Linked DNA regions of Halorhodospira halophila. The protein of the gene in region 1 interacts with the protein of each later gene in a pairwise test. Links are inferred from orthologs where the notes say so. Each region holds a gene or a part of one and is shown on either strand. Other genes may lie near its edges.

Evidence for each region. Proteins that work in one complex are often made in the same cells at the same time.
Region 2: the proteins of CCR79_RS08970 (region 1) and CCR79_RS03105 interact in binary tests that used the Escherichia coli proteins (3 or more experiments, as listed by UniProt). The link is inferred for Halorhodospira halophila from one-to-one orthologs.

The regions. Positions count from the first base shown.
Region 1 is NZ_NHSN01000022.1:13,921-17,203, reverse strand. The notes cover bases 325-3,249. They hold CCR79_RS08970 (SufE family protein), read right to left. Parts: upstream 2,033-3,249; coding sequence 1,616-2,032; downstream 325-1,615. Other genes in these bases: CCR79_RS08960 (slipin family protein), read left to right, coding at 3,224-3,249; rlmM (23S rRNA (cytidine(2498)-2'-O)-methyltransferase RlmM), read right to left, coding at 2,117-3,139; CCR79_RS08975 (hypothetical protein), read right to left, coding at 1,383-1,541; CCR79_RS08980 (alpha/beta hydrolase), read right to left, coding at 338-1,363. In the rest of the region: CCR79_RS08985 (NAD(P)/FAD-dependent oxidoreductase), read right to left, coding at 1-157; more of CCR79_RS08960, read left to right, coding at 3,250-3,283. UniProt on the Escherichia coli protein: Participates in cysteine desulfuration mediated by SufS. Cysteine desulfuration mobilizes sulfur from L-cysteine to yield L-alanine and constitutes an essential step in sulfur metabolism for biosynthesis of a variety of sulfur-containing biomolecules.
Region 2 is NZ_NHSN01000009.1:59,470-62,826, forward strand. The notes cover bases 141-3,139. They hold CCR79_RS03105 (aminotransferase class V-fold PLP-dependent enzyme), read right to left. Parts: upstream 2,266-3,139; coding sequence 1,015-2,265; downstream 141-1,014. Other genes in these bases: CCR79_RS03100 (methyl-accepting chemotaxis protein), read left to right, coding at 141-969; sufD (Fe-S cluster assembly protein SufD), read right to left, coding at 2,262-3,139. Also shown: more of CCR79_RS03100, read left to right, coding at 1-140; more of sufD, read right to left, coding at 3,140-3,357. UniProt on the Escherichia coli protein: Cysteine desulfurases mobilize the sulfur from L-cysteine to yield L-alanine, an essential step in sulfur metabolism for biosynthesis of a variety of sulfur-containing biomolecules.

The DNA.
Region 1 (3,283 bases):
CCGGCTCGCTGTGGAGCAGGGTGCCCGCCCCGAGGGCGCCGGCCGCGATCGCCCCGGTGCTCATCCCGGAGAGCTTGAGGAAGTCTCGCCGGCTGCAGGCCTCCACCAGGCGCTTGAGGTCGAGCCCCTCGGACCCGGATGGGGAGTGGTCGTTCATCTCGCTCCTCCTGACTGCATGCTGCAGTTGTTTTTTGTCCGCTTGTGAAGCGCCGCGGATCGGTTATATCGATCTCTCGCGATGTTTGCTCAATGTATACGAGTGGCGGGCGCTGTCAAAGCGTCGATTTGATATTAATCATGTCAATGATGGTTCGTCGCCCCGGGGTGAGGGGGCGGCTCAGTCGCGGTGACCGCACAGTCGCGACAGCCCCTCCCGATGCCCGACCTCGTGGCTTGACGGGAGACGCGCCCCCTCCGGGTCCTGGAGCCAGGCAAGCAGGTCCGCGTGTACGCGGTCGCGCTGCAGGTCGCGGGTCAGCAGGTGATGGCCCTCCGGGTAGAGGGCCAGGCGCCACTGTCCCGGCGGGCGCTGCGGGAGCCGATGGAGCATCAGACAGGTGGGTTCTGGCGGGATGACCTCATCCTGCTCGCCGTAAAGGATCAGTGCCCGCGAGTCCAGCTGCTCGCTGGCCTCTAGGGCGCGGTCCATGAGGTCGGTGACCCCGGCCAAGGCGCGGGCACTGACTTCGCGCTGGATGAGCGGATCCTCTCGCCACTCCTCGAGGACCTCGGGGTTGTCCGTCGGATCGACCCCCAGATCCTCGCCGCTCAGGCGCAGACCGGGGGTCAGGCGTGAAGAGAGCCACAGGCCGGTGCGCTGATACCAGGGCATCGCCTCGCGCCCCCAGACCGCCGGGGCCAGGAGCGCGGTGCCGGTGATCGCCTCCGGCGATTGTTCGGCGACCAGGATCATGGCGATGGCCCCGCCCATGCTATGGCCCATGAGGTAGAGCGGGGTATCGGGGTAGCGTTCGGCCAGCAGCTCGACGGCCGTGGCGGCATCGTCGATCAGTGCCTGCCCCCCAGGCCAGGTGCCCGCGTCCCCGGTTTCACCGAAACCTCGGTGGTCGTAGGCGTAGGTGGCGACCCCGCCCTCGGCGAGGTATTCGGCAGCGAAGCGCATGCCGCGGCTATAGTCATTGAGCCCGTGCAGCGCCAGAACCACAGCGTCGGCGCTGTCGTCGTGCTCGGGGCCCCAGCGTCGGTAAGGTAGCCGGTAACCGTCGTCGGCGAGGATGTACCCCTCACCCCAGGCGGGTGTCTCGCCGGGCGAGTCTGCCGGGCCGTCCACAGCGGCGCGGCTGCAGCCGACCGCCAGCGTGGCAAGCAGCAGCGGGGTGATGGCGAGGGTCAGTCTGCGCAAGGGGGCCCCGGTTGGCTGCCTACTGGTCGCGACGGCGCATGAACAGACGCATCTGCGCCTCGAGGCTGTCGGCAAAGGAACGCGCCTCGATCTCCCGGTCGATGGCTCGGTGGAGTTCCCGCAGCTGGTCGAGGGAGAGTTCCTGCAGCCGCTGCTTGATATCGGGTTGTTTCTGCAAGGGGTCTCGGTTCATCCGTCCTGAGTTGGTTGGCGCCTGGTGGGTGGCTTGCGTCTGCGACCTGTTCCGGTGGCTCAGGCGGCCTGAGCCTCGGCGGCCAGCTCATGGATGCGATCGACCATGGCGAAGAAGCCGTCCCGCCGGTTGGGGCTGAGGTTGCGCTCCAGTCCCAGCTGGCGGAACACCTCACGGATATCGGTTCGCTGGATCTCGTCCGGCGTGGCGCCGGAGTAGGCCATGAGCACCAGCGCAATCAATCCCTTGACGATGAAAGCGTCGCTGTCGGCGAGGAAGACCAGCCGCTGCGGGTCGTTTTCATCGCGCCGGCACACCAGCCAGACGTTGCTGGTGCAGCCCTCCACCCGGTTGGCCTCAGTCCGTTCCGCCTCCGGGAATTCCGGCAGTTGCCGGCCCAGGTCGATCAGGATGCGGTAGCGTTCCTCCCAGTCCTCAATGAACTCGAAGGTCTCCTTTAACTCGTTGAGATCCATAGGCTTTTGTCGTGATCGGAGTCTGGCCGGTGCGGTGGGTCCGGCACCGGGCGGAGTACAGATAGGGATCTATAGGATAATACGTTACGACCGATTCCGCGAGGCCGTCCGCCGTGCGTAGACGGTGATCTCCTCACGGTCGTGATAGAGCTGCGCGGCGTGCACCCGCGCGCCGGTGGCTCGGATCGCCTCCAGGGCGTGGCGCACGGTCTCCAGTGGACGGCGCATGGGCAGCTTCAGATTGAATACTGCCGCCCTGGCCCGCGCCTCGCGCAGCCACTGTGCCATCAGGCGTGTGATCCCCTGCGGCCGGTCCACGACGTCGCAGACCAGCCAGTCCACCTCCGCTCGTGTCCGGAAGCGGAAGGCGTCGGTACGCCGGTGTTCGACACCGGGATCTTGGGCAAGGTCCGGGGCGAGCGGGCCGTTATCGATGGCGGTCACGGTGAGCCCGCGCTCGCGCAGCAGCCAGGTCCAGCCGCCCGGGGCCGCCCCGAGGTCCACGGCGTGTTCGCCGGGGTAGGGCTGCTCGTGCTCCGGAACCAGGCGGTGGAGCGCCTCCTCGAGCTTGAGCACCGAGCGGCTTGGCGCGCTTCGCGGCATCCGCAGCCGGGGGATGCCGCCCGGCCAACCGCTGGCAGGGCCGACACCGGCTAAGCAGTGGCGGGAGTCGGGGAACAGCAGGCGCAGACGCTGCTGCGGATCGCCGGCAGTCACCCCGGCCTGAGTCAGCGCGTGGCGCAGGGGGCCAGCGAAGCGTCGGCAGAAGCGGGCCAGGGGGCGGCCTTCGTCGCTGTCCGGGTACTCGAGCCATGGGGAGGCACCGCCGGTCGCCGGGGGCAGCGCCGCCGCAATGGCTTCCGCGCGGCCGCCTTCCGGGAGCCCCTGCAGCTCGTCGACTAGGCCGGCTGCAGCGCGTGCAAAGACCAATGGCGGTGGCTGTTGCGGGGCGTCCCCGGCCGGGGCGTGGAAGACCACATAGGCGCTCTGCTCCCGTGCCCGGCAATAGCCGTGTACGCCGATTTCGCGCGCCGCTGCGGTAGCCTCGGAGGCGAGGCTCTGCTCGTAGCCGGCGCGGCAGTGGAGGATCCAACCTTGCCATTCCATGGCCCCATTGTACGGGTAGCGAGCCCGCCCCGGGGGCGACTATGCTGAGAAGGCGCATTCGTACCGTGCCTGAGGGGTATACCCATGGAAACCGTTCTTATTGTCGTCCTCGCCGTGCTGCTTTCGATCGTCGTCTCGGCGATC
Region 2 (3,357 bases), on another replicon or contig:
TCCATCGAGGCAGCCCGTGCCGGCGATGCCGGCCAGGGGTTCGCCGTGGTGGCCGAGCAGGTCAAGTCCCTGGCCGCCCAGACCAGCGAGGCCACCGGGGACATGGACCGCACCCTGCAGAACCTCACCGAGCAGACCCAGGAGCTGATCGCCATCGGCCACCACAGCACGCGCCGGGCGCAGCGGGTGGAGCAGACCACGGGGCAGATGCAGAGCCTGTTCGAGCAGCTCGAGCAGTCCATGGCGTCGGTGGATGCCGAATCGGCGCGGATCGCCGAGGCGGTCCAGGAGATCGACACGCAGAGCGAGCACACCATCGAGCGCTTCGACCACAACACCGCCGAGCTGGAGGCCTCCCACTCTGACCTCGAGCGCGGCCGGGCCCAGATCGACCGCTTCCTCGCTTTCACCGAGGAGCTGATGAACCTGGCCAACGCCTCGGACGTCGATACCGAGGACACCCCATACATCGTCCGGGTCATGGAGGTCGCGCGGCAGGTGTCGGAGCGCTTCGAGGCGGCCATCCGCGAAGGCGAGATCAGCGAGGCGGACCTCTTCGACCGCGACTACCGCGAGGTCCCGGGGACCGACCCACAGCAGTATGAGACGCGGTTCGTGGCCTTCACCGATCGGGTCCTGCCCGAGCTCCAGGAGCCGCCACTGGAGGATGCGCACATCTCCGGGTGTTTCGTCATCGACAACCGGGGCTACATCCCCACCCACAATCGCCACGTCTCGCACCCGCAGCGTCCCGGCGACCCACAGTGGAACGCCCGCCACGCCCGGCAGCGGCGTATCTGGGAGGACCGCACCGCACAGTCGGCGGCGCGCAACGAGAAACCCTTCCTGCTGCAGACCTACCGGCGGGACATGGGCGGCGGCCGCTTCGAGTTGATCCGCGACGTCTCCGCCCCGATCCAGGTCCGGGGCAAACACTGGGGGGCGGTGCGGATGCTCTACGAGCCATAGCCGCCACCGGCCGGGGCGCCGGCGCCACCGCCCCGGCCGCGTCGGTCAGCCGAACAGGCGGCGGACCTTCTCCAGGGCCACCACCAGGCTCTCCACCTCGTCGTGGGTGTTGTAGACGCCGAACGACGCCCGTGCCGTGGCCGGCACGCCGTAGCGCTCCATCAGCGGCTGGGCGCAGTGGTGACCGGCGCGGATGGCGATCCCCTGCTCGTCGAGGAGCATGGCCACGTCGTTGGGGTGCGTCCCCTCCATGATGAAGGAGACGGCCCCGGCCCGACGCTGCGGCCGGCCGATGAGCTGCACCCCCGGCACCGCGGCGATGGCCTCGGCCGCGTGGCCGACCAGTTCTTCCTCCCGAGCGGCGATCCGTTCGCGGCCGATGGCCTCGATATAGCGCAGTGCCTCGCCCAGGCCGATGGCGCCGGCGATATTCGGCGTCCCCGCCTCGAAGCGCGCCGGCGGCTCGGCGTACTCGGTGCCCTCGAAGGAGACGTGGCGGATCATGTCGCCCCCGCCCTGATACGGCACCATCCCGGCCAGGTGCTCATAGCGGCCCCACAGGACGCCGATGCCGGTAGGCCCGTAGGCCTTGTGGCCCGAGAAGGCGTAGAAGTCGACCCCCAGCTCCTGGACGTCCACCGGCAGATGGGGAGCGGCCTGCGCCCCGTCCAGGAGCACGGGCACCCCTTCGGCCCGGGCCATGGCGGCGATCTCCGCCACCGGGTTGACGGTACCGAGGGCGTTGGAGACGTGGACCACGCTGACCAGCCGGGTGCGCTCATGGATCATGCCGCGCACCGTTTCCAGATCCACGTCGCCGTTGTCGTCGATGGGCACCACCCGCAGGGTGGCACCGGTCCGCTCGCAGACCAGCTGCCAGGGAACGATGTTCGAGTGGTGCTCCATGTGGGTGACGAGGATCTCATCCCCCGGCCCGACCCGGGGCGCGACGAAGCTGTGCGCCACCAGATTGATCGCCTCGGTGACCCCGCGCAGGAAGATGACCTCCCGCTCGCTGGGGGCGTTGAGGAAGCGCTGGGCCTCGGTCCGCGCCCCCTCGAAGGCCGTGGTCGCCTCCTGGGAGAGGGTGTGCACCCCGCGATGGACGTTGGCGTAGTAGTGCTGATAGCAGCCGAGTTCGGCATCGATCACCGACTGCGGCTTCTGCGCACTGGCGGCGCTGTCGAGGTAGATCAGCGGCCGTCCGTTGACCTCGCGGCGGAGCACGGGGAAGTCGGCGCGCAGCCGGTCCACATCCACCGCCCCCGGGCGGGTCGCCTCCTCGACCATGCTCATGCCTCAAAACCCTCCAGTTGCTCGCCGCCCGGCAGGAACCGGCGCAGGAGCGCACGCTCGTACGCGGCGGCCTGCGGGCAACGCACGGTCTCCACCACCTCGGCGACGAAGGCGTAGGTCAGCAGGCTCTTGGCCACGACGGGATCGATGCCGCGGGCGCGCATGTAGAACAGCGCCTGCTCATCGAGCTCGCCCACCGTGGAGCCGTGGGTGCAGCGCACGTCGTCGGCGAAGATCTCCAGGCGCGGATTGGAGTGGGCCAGCGCCCGCGGGCTGAGGATCAGGTTGCGGTTCTCCTGCTCGGCGTCGGTCTTCTGCGCCCCCGGATGGACCTTGATCAGGCCGTCGAAGACGGTCTCCGAGCGCCCGTCGAGCACGCCCTTGAAGACCTGGCGACTGCGCGTGTGCTCGGCGTCGTGGTGGACCCAGGTGTGGTGGTCGACGAAGCGCTGGCCGTCGCTGAGGTGGATGCCGGTGAGATCCCCCTCGCCGTTATCGCCTTGTACGGTCGCCTCGATGTCCACACGCACCTTGTCGCCGCCCCAGACAAAGGAGTGGGCGCCGACCCGGGCATCGCGGGCAGCGGTGCCGCTGACCGCCCCCAGCTGGCAGCCGGCGTCGCCCTCCTCGCTGATCCGGGTCAGATCCACCTGGGCGCCGGCATCGGCGATGAGCTCGGTGACCGGACAGCTGAGGTAGGCCGCCTGCGGATCACCGCTATGGTACTCCACCACACGCAGGTGGCTGGCCTCCTCGCCGTGGACGATCACACGCGGGTAGACGGCGTGGCCGGCAGTGGCAGCGCTGGTGTAGCAGACGATAAGCAGCGGCGCCTCGACCATCGCCCCGCGGGCCACCTGCACGGCCACTCCCTCGCCCATCAAAGCGGTGTTCAGGGCGATGAACGGGCTGTTGGCCGGGTCGGCGTGGGCGGCCAGATGCGTCTGCAGCCAGGCGGGTTCCTCGGCCAGCGCCTCGCTCAGGGGGCGCACCGAGACCCCGGCGGGCAGCTTGGCGTAATCCGAACGCGCCGGATCCAGCTGCCCATCAACGAAGACCAGCCGGGGCCCATCGCCGGGCGGGAGAAGTTGA